2 regions of the Micromonospora sp. NPDC047756 genome follow, and region 2 is predicted to be linked to the other one. Evidence: riboswitches for the same ligand, from Rfam matches in the RefSeq annotation. Region 2 holds a riboswitch; the other holds the start of a gene.
The links. A riboswitch is a leader RNA that binds a small molecule or an ion and turns the genes downstream of it on or off. The one in region 2 is predicted to bind cobalamin.
Positions count from the first base shown of each region.

Region 1: another riboswitch for cobalamin. It lies ahead of ACZ6NZ_RS07625 (acyl-CoA thioesterase); the one in region 2 lies ahead of ACZ6NZ_RS32180 (prenyltransferase/squalene oxidase repeat-containing protein).

Region 1 covers NZ_JBVJGQ010000002.1:559,820-567,998, reverse strand. Annotated here, with positions in the region: gene ACZ6NZ_RS07655 (cellulose binding domain-containing protein) at 70-1,146, opposite strand; gene ACZ6NZ_RS07650 (hypothetical protein) at 1,837-2,847, opposite strand; gene ACZ6NZ_RS07645 (PadR family transcriptional regulator) at 2,844-3,398, opposite strand; partial or broken gene ACZ6NZ_RS07640 (helix-turn-helix domain-containing protein) at 3,553-3,692, opposite strand; gene ACZ6NZ_RS07635 (carboxymuconolactone decarboxylase family protein) at 3,889-4,452, opposite strand; gene ACZ6NZ_RS07630 (alcohol dehydrogenase catalytic domain-containing protein) at 4,478-4,786, opposite strand; gene ACZ6NZ_RS07625 (acyl-CoA thioesterase) at 4,849-5,295, opposite strand; cobalamin riboswitch at 5,491-5,707, opposite strand; gene ACZ6NZ_RS07620 (copper resistance CopC family protein) at 5,817-7,940, shown strand; gene ACZ6NZ_RS07615 (copper chaperone PCu(A)C) at 8,006-8,179, shown strand, end outside.
Region 2 covers NZ_JBVJGQ010000014.1:5,861-10,312, reverse strand. Annotated here, with positions in the region: gene ACZ6NZ_RS32200 (prenyltransferase/squalene oxidase repeat-containing protein) at 1-1,335, shown strand, start outside; gene ACZ6NZ_RS32195 (hypothetical protein) at 1,390-1,758, opposite strand; gene ACZ6NZ_RS32190 (superoxide dismutase) at 1,835-2,095, opposite strand; gene ACZ6NZ_RS32185 (superoxide dismutase) at 2,102-2,716, opposite strand; adenosylcobalamin (AdoCbl) riboswitch at 2,883-3,043, shown strand; gene ACZ6NZ_RS32180 (prenyltransferase/squalene oxidase repeat-containing protein) at 3,097-4,146, shown strand; gene ACZ6NZ_RS32175 (hypothetical protein) at 4,164-4,452, shown strand, end outside.

The sequences.
Region 1 (8,179 bases), on a different contig from region 2:
CTACCAGGCGCGACCGCGCCACGTCCACTTGTGCGAGCCGCCGCTGTAGTGGAACTAAGGGCCGAGGCGCTAACGGATGGTGAAGGTCAGCGGGTTCGAGATGCCGATGCCGCCGTGGGAGTCATGGACCCGCACGGTGAAGGTGGACGACGTGCCGGCCGACAGGGCCGTCTGGAACTGGTAGCGCTGTCCGCTGCTGGTCGGCGTCACGGCCAGCCGGGTTGCGCCGAGGTGCAACTCCACCCGGCTGACGAGGTCCCCGGGATCGGTGTCGGCGACGTCGGCGACCAGCGTGACGGTCGTCGGCTCGAGGAAGTAGGTCTGCCCGCCGGGGGTGCTCAACGCCACCGCCGGCGGGTGGTTGGTGCCGCTGGACGCCGGCGTCACCACCGTGACCAGCAACGGCGGCGCACTGCCAGGCAGCGACTGGTCGGTGCCGGCCGAGACGTACAGCACGAAGGTGGTGCTGGTGCCGGGCTCCCCGATCGGTGGTGTCCACAGCGCCTCGTACCGGTCACCGGTCGTCCTCACCCCCCGGGCTACCGTGACGCCGTCCACCCGGAACGACACCGAGGTGATGCTGTGTCCGCCTCCCACGGTCGCGGTCGCCGCCAGCGGGACGGCTCCCGGCGTGGTGTATACCGCGCCGGCGGTCGGGCTGAGCCAGGTGACGATCGCCGGCCAGTCAGCGACCGGCGGTGTGGTCGTCCGGGTCGGCGTCACGCTGGGCAGGACGCCGCCGGTGCACGTGACGCCGTTGAGCGTGAACGACGCCGGTACGGGGTTGCTGCCCGACCAGGCGCCGACGAAACCGATGTTCGCGGAGCCATTGGTGCCCAGGGTCGCGTTCCAGCCGAGATGGGTCGCGCTGACCTGCTGGCCCTCCTGGGCCCAGGTGGCGCTCCAGGTTTGCCTGAGCCGCTGGTCGACTGCAGGGAACGCGAACCGCAGCGTCCACCCGTTGACTGGGTCACCCAAGTTGGTGACCGCGATGTCGGCGTGGAAGCCACCGGTCCACTGGCTGGTGACGACGTAGTTCACCCGACACCCGGCCGCCGCGTTCGCCGCACTGGCGTGTGAGATCGCGGCCATCATCGCGACCATGGCAACAGCGATGGCGGCCACAGCAGTCAGCGACTTCCGCATGGCACACCTCGCCGTAAATAGTTCAACGTCTATGAATATATCGACTGTCCTGCTGCTCCGCCTTCCTGTCAAGGCACACACGGCAGTCCTGCCGCCGGCAGGACAACGGAGAGCCCGTCCATGGCTGATCGGTAGCGGCCACAGCGCCGAGCAGGCAGAAGAGTGGATAGCGCGGCTTCCCGCCTCGACCGCGACTGACCGCCAGGTCCTGGACGACTTCGCGTGAAAGGACGCAACGAAGTGGGCGGCCAAGTCCCGGCAAAAAATCGACGGCCGGGTACGCGACCTGGCAATGTGGACCGGCGAGTGGGCAGAGCACAGAACTACCGCCATCAGTCAGCCTGCGAGTCAGAGCGCGGGGGCACCCTCTCGTGATGTGGGCGCCTGCTCCCAACCTGCTCCCCCTAAACCGGTCTCGCGCCGGGCCGCCGACCGCCGGCCGGTGTGTGAGCGGCCTGCCCAGTGCTTGGTTGGCACCAGCACTGGCTCCCGCAGCCGCATCGGTCGATCGGGGAGCACGCTCACCACCGCCGCGCCTTGCCAGCGGCTACTTGTGCGAGCGTAGGTCGGCGTACCGCGTCGGCGCGACGTGAGCCGGTGATGGCCCGTCGGTGCGTCGGCTTTCGAAACGATGCGGGGTCGGACCATAGTGGACAATCGCCCGCCTCGCCGCGTCTCGGTTCGCCGCGCTCAGGGATGTCTGGTGACGGGCAGCGGGCCAGCGGTGCGGACGATGTCGCGGTAGACGGCGAGGGCGGGCTTGGGTCGGTAGGTGTCGGTGACGATGCCGAGTGTTCCGGTGGGTTCCGTGGAGTTGCTGTCGGCGTCCCTGAGGCTGAACAGTTCGTAGTGGGTGATGTTCAGACGCTCTTGTTCGGTGAGGATGACGCCGAGCATGTCCGACAGCGAGTCGCACTGTGCCTGCTCGGTGCGCGGTGACCCGCTCGGGGTGCCGTTCTCCACGATGTGGATGGGAGTGTTGGGCGGGATGTGCGCGCGGGGCAGCAACCCGCCCCGCAAGTGGTGCAGGGCGTGTGTGGTGAGGGATGCGGTGTCTCCCGGGTTGCCCCGCGGGGCGACGGGCGAGAAGGCGTCGGGGTACAGGCCCAGGCCGACGTAGTCGACGTGGGCGGCGAAGTCCTGGTACGGGACCGAGGAAAGGTACGACCAGAACTGGTCGTCGCCGCCCAACCATTCGGGTGGTTCGGCGACGGAAAAGCCGGTCCGTACGTGCTGGAGACCCCGCCGGTCCAGAGCGGCGCGTGCGTGCGGGATGCCGAGGACCAGGGCCTCGAGCACGCCCGGTGCGCTTCCGTCGATGAGCGGGATGGGGAAGTTCGGCTCAAGCGTCACCTGGAGGTACCGCGTCAGGTGACCGTAGCGGTCGATCACGGTGTCGAGGAAGGTCAGCCATCCGGAGAGGTCGGCGGCCCGGGGGATGTAGCTGACCACGAGGTCCAGCTCACGGTTTCCGTCGACGTACCACTCGTCGGGCATCGTGAGGTGCGCGAGTTCGTGTTCGGCGCCGAGCGAGGTGACGACGTCCGGCGGTGCTGGGTCGCCGAGGAAGTGCACGTACTCGCGGATGACGAAGGGGCGACCATTCGAGAGGTCGTCGACGAGGTGGCGGATCGCGGCGACATCGGGTGGGTGGGAGCAGACCGTGCCGGCCCGCCCGCCCGGATAGATACCGAACTTCACGCTTCTGCACTCCCGTATTGGTGGGCTTTCTGGGTTGGCCAGCCGATCTCGCGCGCGCAGATCCGCCGCACCAGAGTCCTGATCCAGGTGGCTTCGGTGGCGACGATGGTGCGCCAGTAGGCGACTTCGAGCATGTGCACTTCGAGTACGTCACCGTCGGGCAGCCCCGAAAGGGCAGCCAATTCTTGGTCGAGCCGGTCGGCGCGACCGTCCAGGATGCACGCCGCCTGGTCGATCGGAAGAATTCCGACGTAGGCGACCGCCATGACGAAGTCCACGGACGCGGCCGGGGTGTCGCGTACGCCAGCCTCGACCTTGTGGCGGAAGTCGGCGAGACCTACGGCAGTCAACTCGTAGGCCGTACGCGGCGGCCGATTCCCCACTCGCTCGGGCCGCCCGGAGGAGACCAAGCCTGCCTTCTCGAGCGCCTTCAACAGGGACGTAACCGTGCTGCGGGTGACCGATAGGTGTCCGTATCGCTCGCGTAGGCGTGTCGTGATGTCGTAGCCATGCGCCGACTGCTCGACGAGGAGTCCGAGGATCGGCAACACCAGGCTGTTCCTTGACGCGTCCAAAGGCACCCAGGCAACCTATAGGCGTATACGTCTAATCACAAGACCGAGCCAGGCGCCCGAGACGACGACCAGGTTGCACGTCAAAGGCGACGCCCTCGCCCACCGACCTAACGTGCAGCCGGTGGCGCGGGTCTGGTCTGGCGATGGAGCTGCGGACATAACGCACGAGAGGAGCGGGCCGTGCTGCGTGAGTCCGGCAGCCTTGCGTAGGTTCGCGAGGCGACGGCCAAGCGCCTGGCGCGCGGCACTGATCCCATCGCTGTCGCCCATCGGCCGCCCTCGGTGGTGAAGACGGGGTGTCTGCGGCGCTGGTGTCGATGAACGCGGTGTGGGAGGTGCCGGCCGTGGATGCGATCGAGTGCCGTTCGTCGTCGGTGAGCGCGCATCGTCGATCACGACCGTGATGGGCTACCACCTTGCCCATCGCGGGTGCAGGCGTCCACCGCTGTCGCCTGGAGGCGGTCCATCAGGGCGTGACGTCGGCGAAGCGAGGCGCGCCCGGCTCGAGTTCGACGCGGGCGGCCCGGGCGGCGAAGCTGATCGCGTGGTACCACCCACAGAGCAGGAACAGGTCCAGCAACTGCGACTCGTCCAGAACCTCGTGGGCGAATCGCCAGATTTCATCATCGATGTCCGCTGCGTCGTGCAGGGCGTCCGCCACCTGAATCAGCGCTTGTTCCCGGCCGGTGGCCCAGCACGGATCGTCCGGCATTCCGTGGGTGAGCGAGGCGATCTCGGTCCGGGTGAGTCCGGCGCGGTCGGCGAAAACCATCAGGTGGACGCCCCACTCGTACTCGCAGCGGCAGCGTGCGCAGGTGCGGAGGATGACGATTTCGCGCTCACGGAGTGTGAGGGATAGTTGCCGGCCGAGTTCGTATCGGCCCCAGTGGCTCATCGCGATGGTCATCGGCAAGTTCTTGGCGAACGTTCGGAACAGGCCGATCGGCGGCATGCTGGTCGGCATCATCGCGGCGAGTTGGGCCTCGACGTCCGCGGTGAAGGGTGATTCGAGCGCGGGTATGCGAGCCATAGCCACCTCCGAGGGCGATTCTGATTCAGAAGCACCATAGCGATTTGTTTTTCGAAGCGCCAGCGTGGTCGCGCCTTGGAACGACAGCGGGGCGAGCGAATGCGATCCCCAGCCCAGCGCGCTGACGACATGCCCGTGGTAGGTGCGTACCGCTGCGAACGACGCGTCGAGCGTCGCGCAGCCCGTACACCTCGTCCCCCGGCTCGAAGTCGGTCACCTCCGCGCCGACCGCCGCCACGACGCCGGCAAGGTCCAGGCCGAGCACCGCAGGCAGCTCGACACGCGCGTGCGCGGCCTTTCCAGCCTGGATCTTCGTGTCGAGAGGGTTGACCAGATCGACGGCGGGGCGGGTTCCTCGGACCGCGCCGGCGCCGCGACGGGCGCACCGCGCACGGGTCAGTCGTCTTCGGCACCGTCGAGCAGCGCCCGCCGCAACGCCAGCCGGTGCTCGCGGCGGATCTCCGCCTCCCGGTACCGTCGCCGGTCCCCGTCGGTCTCCGTCAGCAGCGGCGGCACCGTCCTCGGCTGGCCATCGTCGTCGATGGCGACCATGACCAGGTGGGCGGTGGCCACGTCGGTGGGCGGGACCGCCCGGTCCCACCGGTCGGCGGTCACCTTGACCGCCACCTCCATCGAGCTGCGACCGGCCCAGGTGATCCGCGCGTCGACGTGCACGACGTCGCCGACCCGCACCGCCCGCAGGAACGCGGTCTCGTCGATCGCGGCCGTGACCGCTGGCCCGTCGGAATGGCGGGCGGCGACCACCCCGGCCACCGAGTCGATGAGGTTGAGGATCCGGCCGCCGTGCACCGTACCCATCAGGTTCGTGTGGTGCTGGTCCATGATCTGCGACAGGGTCAGGTGCGACGCCGACGGTGCTCGGCCGGTGGTGGTGGTGGTGTCGTGCACAGCGGTAGTCCGTCCCTCGGGAAACCACACCCCCGGACCACGGACGCACACTGACGAGGACGCGCCCACGCAGAGAGCGCGACACGTCACCCGCTCAGCCCACCCGCGAGGCCGACGGCAGCGCACACGGTTGTGTACGCGGCACTGGCAGGTCTTCGGACTCGCGGGCCCGACCGGCTGCACGCCGGTCCCCTACTGGCCGTCGCTTCCCAGGCCACTGGCCCAGTGCTGATGACGGCGGTCGTTCCCACTCACCGCTGCGGGGCAGCCCCGGATTCCCACCGGGTTCCCTCTTACGACGCCCAGCCACCTCACGACCGGGCGAACCAGCGCCACCGGGAGCATAGCTGGCCAGGGGTGACGGCCCCTCCGCCCGGGAGGTGTTCGGCTTTAGCCATGTGAGGAAAAAGTTCGTCACCTCTTGTAAAAAGTCTCAGCCCAGTGAGGATATTCAGATGCGTCGTCACCCTCAGATTCCTGGGCGGGTGGTCTCGGGCCTCCTCGCGCTCCTCCTCGCCTCGGCTGTCGCTCTCCTCGCGTCCGCTCAGCCCGCCGCAGCTCACGGGACCCTCGCGATGTCCACGCCGGCGGGTGGCGCGACCGTGCGCGAGCCGTTGACCTCGGTGCAGCTGTTCTTCACCGAGAAGGCCGCTGCCAACGCGTTCTTCACGATCACCGCGCCGGGTGGCATCCGGGTCGACAATGGCTGGTCGTACGGGGAGCCGAAGCCGCTGGACAAGCCGGTGCGCGAGTACTTCCTGGTCAACGGTCAGTTCGAGCCACGCGAGTACACGACCGGGTTCCCCGCGACGGTGGCGGTCGCGCACCTGCCGGCCAAGGGCCAGTACTCGGTGAGCTACCTGTCGGTCGCCTCGGACGGCGACCCCGTACGCGGCACCTTGACCTTCCGCTACGACGGGCCGGCGACGGCGGCACCGAAGGGGTGGAGCCCGCCGTCGACCCAGCCGGATCCGGCGCTGTTGGCCACCGCCGAGCAACACGGGTCGTCCGGGCAGGCGTCGGCGGTGCCGACGGTCGCGGTCGAGACCGCCGTTCCGCCGTCCGCGGCAGCGGCCGCGCCGACCGGGTCGACGGACGAGAGCGGTCCGGGAGCAGTCGTCTGGGCCGGCCTGGCAACGGTGGCCACGGCAGCGGTGGCCGGATTCGTCGTCTGGCGTCGGCGGACGACCCCCGCCGGCCGACCCGCCGGCCGTGGCCGTACCTCGCCGACGACATCCGCTCGACGCGGCGCCGGCACCCGTCCCGGGACCAGGACCACCGGCGGCAAGGGCACCGGCAGCAAGACCGCCGGTAGCAAGACCGCCGTCAGCAAGACCGCCGTCAGCAAGGCCGCCGTCGCTAAGACCGACGGCGGAGCCGTCGCTGGCAGAACCGACGCGGGCAGAACCGTCGCGACGACCGGCAGCGCTACGCAGACCTCGGATGGTAAGCGGCGGCCCGGTGCCGTGCCGGCCGCGCGCAAGGAGACCGCGGTCGTCGTGGCTCGGACCGGCGTCTCGGTCGATCCAACTCCGACCGATGAGGACGCGAAAGCCCCCGCCACGACGGACAGTCGACCGCCCGTCGGCTCCGGGGCATCGGCTGAGCCGGATCTTGCCACGGCGACGCCCGGATCCCGGCTGAGCAACACCAGCCTGGCACTGTTCGTCGGTACCCTGGTGCTGGCGCTGCTCGGCGGGTTCGGATTGGCGCGCATCAGCGGCAACGAGGGCCCGGCCGCCAACACCGCCCGGCAGCCGGTCGGCGGTCCGCCCGCCTCCGGCCCGGCAGGGTCCGCGAACGACGGACACCAACACCCGGCGGGCACCGGACCGCACACGCACCGGGGTGACGGCGCGACCGGCGAGACACTCGCCACCGGGACGACCGTCAGCGCCGGCGGCTACACGCTGCAACCGCTGGAACGAACCCAACCCGCCGGGGTACGCGCCGACTACCGCTTCCGCATCGTCGGCACCGACCGGCAGCCGGCGACCCGCTTCGCGGTCGTCCACGACAAGCCGCTGCACATGATCGTCGTGGGCCGTGACCTGACCGGCTATCAGCACCTGCACCCGACGATGGCACCCGACGGCACCTGGAGCGTCCCCATGACGCTGGCCCGGCCCGGCGGCTACCGCGTCTACGCCGACTTCTCCGTCACCGCCGCCAACGGCACGCCGCTGCCGCTCGTGCTGGGCGTCGACCACACGGTGCCCGGCGCGCACACCCCGACCGCGCTGCCGCCGGCGCAGGCGAAGGCGACGGCTGGTCCGTACACGGTGTCGATGACCGGCACCCCGACGGTGGGGGTGACGGCACCGATCCACTTCCAGGTCGCCAGCGCCGACAGCGCAGCGCCCGCGCAGCTGGAGCGATACCTTGCCGCGTACGGGCACCTGGTGGTGGTTCGTGAGGGCGACCTCGGCTACGTGCACGTGCACCCCGAGCCGGAGCTGGTCGACGGGACGGTCAAGTTCTGGCTGACCGCGCCGAGTTCAGGCCGGTACCGGGCCTTCTTCGACTTCCAGGTCGCCGGCAAGGTGCACACCGGGGAGTTCACGATCAACGTCCCCTGACTCCGGAACTTTCTCCGTGCTGCGGCCGACCAACCTCCCAGCAGCAATCATCGGAGGAAGAACACATGCGCGCCACCAGCCCGAACGTTTCACGCCGCCGCTCGGCCGCGATCCTCGCCGCCGCGATTCTGACGGTGGGCGCCGCCGGCTGCGGGGCGTCCGACTCTCCGTCGACCGCGCAGGCGGGCCCGTCCGCGTCGACCTCAGCCAACCCGGACGCGGGCGTGCTCGGCATTCGT
Region 2 (4,452 bases):
GTACCGGCCGCCGCGACCTCGACCGCCGCGCAGATCGCCACCGCCAAGACCAACGGCGTCGCCTACCTGCGCACCCTGCAGGCCGCCGACGGCAGCTACGCCAGCGGCGGACTGTCGAATGAGTGGGCGTTCAGCGCGTTCGCGCCCGCCGGTGTCGCGGCCGTGGACGTCTACCCCTCCGGCGACACGACCAAGAACGCCCGCACCGTCTACCGCAACCAACTCTCGGCTGCGTCCTGGCCGAGCAGCACCCCGGTGGTCACCGACTACGAGCGTGGGGTCCTGAACGCCTACGCTGCGGGTATCGATCCCGCCCGGGTCTCCCCCACCCGTAACCTGATCGCCGACACCATCGCCTACTGGCAGACCAGCGCGGCCGGCTACTACGGTCCGCCGGCCAACGTCAACGGCACCATCTTCGCCACTCTCGCCCTGGCCGGCGCGAAGACCCAGACCGGCGCCGCCCGCGTACCGCAGGCACTGCTCAACCTGTCGGTCACCCGCATCCGCAACAACCAGCACAACGACGGCGGCTGGACCTTCACCCAGGCCGAGGGCAACCCCACCCAACTCGCCGCCGCCAGCGACATCGACATGACCGGCGCGGCCATGGCCGCCCTCTGCGCCGCCGGAGTCCCCAACACCGACACCGACGTCGTGCAGGCTAAGAACTTCCTCAAGAGCAAGCTCGTCAACGCCTCGGGCGCCTTCACCTCGATGTTCGGCGTGAACACCGACTCCAACGCCTGGGCCGTCTCCGGGCTCAACGCCTGCGGCATCCCGAGCCAGGGCACCGACTTCACCACCACCGCCGGAAAGACCCCGATCGACTTCCTGCGCGCGCAGCAGCTCAGCGGCGGCGGATTCAAGTACCTGCCGACCAACACCACCCCGTCGGCGTACGCCTCCATCGACGCCGTGCGCGCCCTCGCCGGCGCCGGCTACACCGCCGCTCCCCCGACCCCGGTCACCGCCGGCGCGCCCACCTGGGTTTCGGCGAGTGGTTTCACCGCGGGCACCGCCACCCGCCTTGCCGTGATCATCGACAATGGCAGCGGCAGCATCAAGCCGTGCGCGGTGACGCTGACGCCGACCGCCGCCACCACCACCCTCGGCGCCGTCCTGGACGCCGCCGTCGGCGCGGCCACCCCGAGCGGCTGCGTCACCTCTCTTCTTCCCACCAGTGGCACCGGCACCATCACCTCGATCAACGGCCTGGCCAACAGCGGCTCTTCGACCTGGAAGGTCGCCCGCGACGGCGGCACCCTGGCCACCGCGACCCGCGGCTCGACAGTGACCGTCGGCGACACGATCTACCTCCGCTACGGCGTCTGATTGCCGCTAGTGGGATGGTCAGCGGCGCCACGGCATGACCACTTCGTTGATCAACTAGCCGATCGGGTCGACCATCGGGCGACGTGACATCGCGGGCCGCAGGCCGAGGTCCTGGTCATCAGCCACGACCAGAGCCTGCGGCGCCGCTGGGCCGATCGGATCGTCGGCCTCGCCGGTACAGCGCGCGCACACCCCTGAGGCCCGCTCCGGCACCCCGGAGCGGGACGACACAGCGAGCAGATTCTCCAAGCGGACAACACGACGGTGAACATCTCGCAGCTGCTGGCGAAGCTGGCGCGTCTGGGCCTCGCTAGCGCCAAGCTGCCGACGGGCGGTCTCGAGTCGTTGGAAGTCAGCCACGGCCAGCACGGCCATCTGCTGGCCGTCCATCGTCAGGAAACGGTGCTCGATCTTCCGGCGCATGGGGCCTCCCCGAGGTGGGCGGTAGAAGCTGCTGTTGTCCGCTGGGTCCCGCCGACGGGCGGAACCCAGCGGACCGTCATGCGGGCGGGGACTGCGCGGTCTCGGCCAAGAGCAACGACAACTCCCGGACCAGATCATCCATCGACTGGCCGCTCTGCGCCTTCACCAAACCCAGAGCGAGATCGGCCAACAGGTAGAAACCGAGGGTACGGGCCTGCTCGGAACTGAACGCCGACATCAGTTCCTCCGCGCCGGCGAGGTCACCGCGGTGCTTGGCGGCGATGACCCCGGCGGCGCGTTGGACGATCTCGGCCGCTTCGGGGGTGTACCCGCTCACGCCGAATCAGATCTTCGGGGTGGCGGCGCGGGCGGCGTCGAAACGCGAGATGACGTCGGTCCAGTTGACCAGGTTCCACAGCCGGTCCACGTAGTCCGGGCGGACGTTGCGGTACTGCAGGTAGTAGGCGTGCTCCCAGGCGTCGAACACCAGGATCGGGGTGGAGCCCTGCCCGACGTTGCCATGGTGGTCGTAGACCTGCTCCACGATCAGCCGCCGGCTCAGCGGCTCCCAGGCCAGGACACCCCAACCGGAGCCCTGCACACCCTTGGTCGCCGCCGACAACTGGCCGGCGAAGCCGTCGAAGGAACCGAAGTGCTCGTCGATCGCCGCCGCCAACTCACCGTCGGGACGGTCACCGCCGTCCGGGGACAGGTTGTTCCAGAAGATCGAGTGCAGGACGTGCCCGGACAGGTTGAACGCGAACGTCTTCTCCAATCCGACCAGGGTCGAGTAATCGCCCTTGTCGCGGGCCTCGGCGAGCCGGTCGAGCCCGTCGTTGGCGCCCTTGACGTACGCCGCGTGGTGCTTGTCGTGGTGCAGCTCCAGGATCTCGCCGGACATGGCGGGCTCGAGTGCGCCGTAGTCGTAGGGCAGGTCGGGCAGGTTGTACACGGCCATGAGTACGTCCTCTCAATACTGCCTCAATTTGGCTGTTGCCACTATCTTGCAACAAGAGCCCTGGGAGTGGGGACGCGACTGGTCGGATCGGATGGTCTGCGCCGTGCACACTCCGTCGGATCACGGGCCTTGACGGCGAGCCCCACCCGTGGGAACACTGTCCGTCACAACTTCATACCTGTGTGCTGACGGGGGAAGTCCGGTCGAAATCCGGCGCTGGCCCGCAACGGTAGGCGGCGACACACGTAGTGACGCCGCGAGCCCGATTACCCGTCAGTCCGCATGACCAGCCTCCCCACCCGTCGTGGCCCACGGGTCGGAGCCGCCCGAACCGGAGTCGGGTCGTCTCGGACCATCGGAGCCCGGAAAGGCGTCGCTTCATGGTCAACCGCCCCCTCCGGCACCGCGCCCGCATCCTCGTAGGCGCTGCGCTCGCCGTCCTCACGCTCCCCCTGACAGCCTTACCGGCCGCCGCCACGGCGTCGCCGCCCACCCTCAACAAGGTCGACGCCGCCGCCGGCTGGCTTGCTCGCCAGATGGTCGACGGCGAGCGGTTCGAGGTCGTCTTCGACGGCGTCGCCTATCCTGACCAGGGCCTCACACTCGACGCGGTGTTCGCCTTCGCCGCAGCCAAGACGGCCGACACGAACGCGGCGAACGCCATGTCGTGGCTCGCCCAACCGGCCGTGGTGAGCGGCTACATCGGTGACGGCACCGAGGCGTACGCGGGCGCGACCGCGAAACTCGCTCTGGGTGCCCAGGTCCGCGGCCTCAACCCGGCGACGTTCGGCGGTGTCGACCTGCTCACCCGGCTCAACAGCCTGCTGACGCCGAGCGGCCGGTACTCCGACCGGTCGGCGTACGGCGACTACAGCAACACCTTCACCCAGTCCTTCGCGGTGCTGACGTTGGGCCGGGCCGGAGGTGCACCGTCGTCGGCGGTGACGTTCCTGGCCACGAGCCGGTGCGCCGACGGTGGCTTCCCGCTGCTCCTCGCGCAGCCGACCTGTGTCAGCGACGTCGACGCGACCGCCTTGGCCGTTCAGGCCCTGCTGGCCGCGGACCGTCCGTTGGTAGCCGCTTCGGCCGCGCAGTGGCTGGTCTCCGTACAGGGCAGTGACGGCTCGTTCGCCTCGAACGGCGTGACCAACGCGAACAGCACCGGGCTCGCCGCCCAGGCGCTCTTCGCCGCCGGCCGGTCGTTGGCCTGGCTACGCGCCCGTCAGTTCCTGGTCAGCCTGCAGGTCACCTGCACTGGCGCACCGGCCGATCGCGGCGCCATCGCGTACACCCCCGGCGGGTTCGATGCGAGCACCGCCGCCCGGGCCACCGCTCAGGCCGTACCCGGCATGACAGGCGCCGGGTTCGCGACCTTGTCGGCCACCGGCGCTCACACTGCCGCGCCGGTCCTGGCGTGTGTGCCGTGGTGACCCGGCGGTGGGCGACGATGCGCCGACGGATGGCACTGCTGTTGGCGGCCACCGTCGTCAGCGTCGGCCTGGTCGCCGTCGACCCGGTGCCACGTGCCGCGCACGCGGCGGCGTGCGCCCCGGGTGCGGGCGTCACCGTGGTGGTCGACCTCACCGCGTTCGGCCTCGGTGTCCAGACCGGCTGTCGTCTCGGTGATCCGCCGACCGGCCTGGCCGCGTTGCAGGGAGCCGGGTTCGCCGTGACGGGTACCCAACGGTGGGGGCTCGCCTTCGTCTGCCGTATCAACGGCTATCCCACAGCCGCCT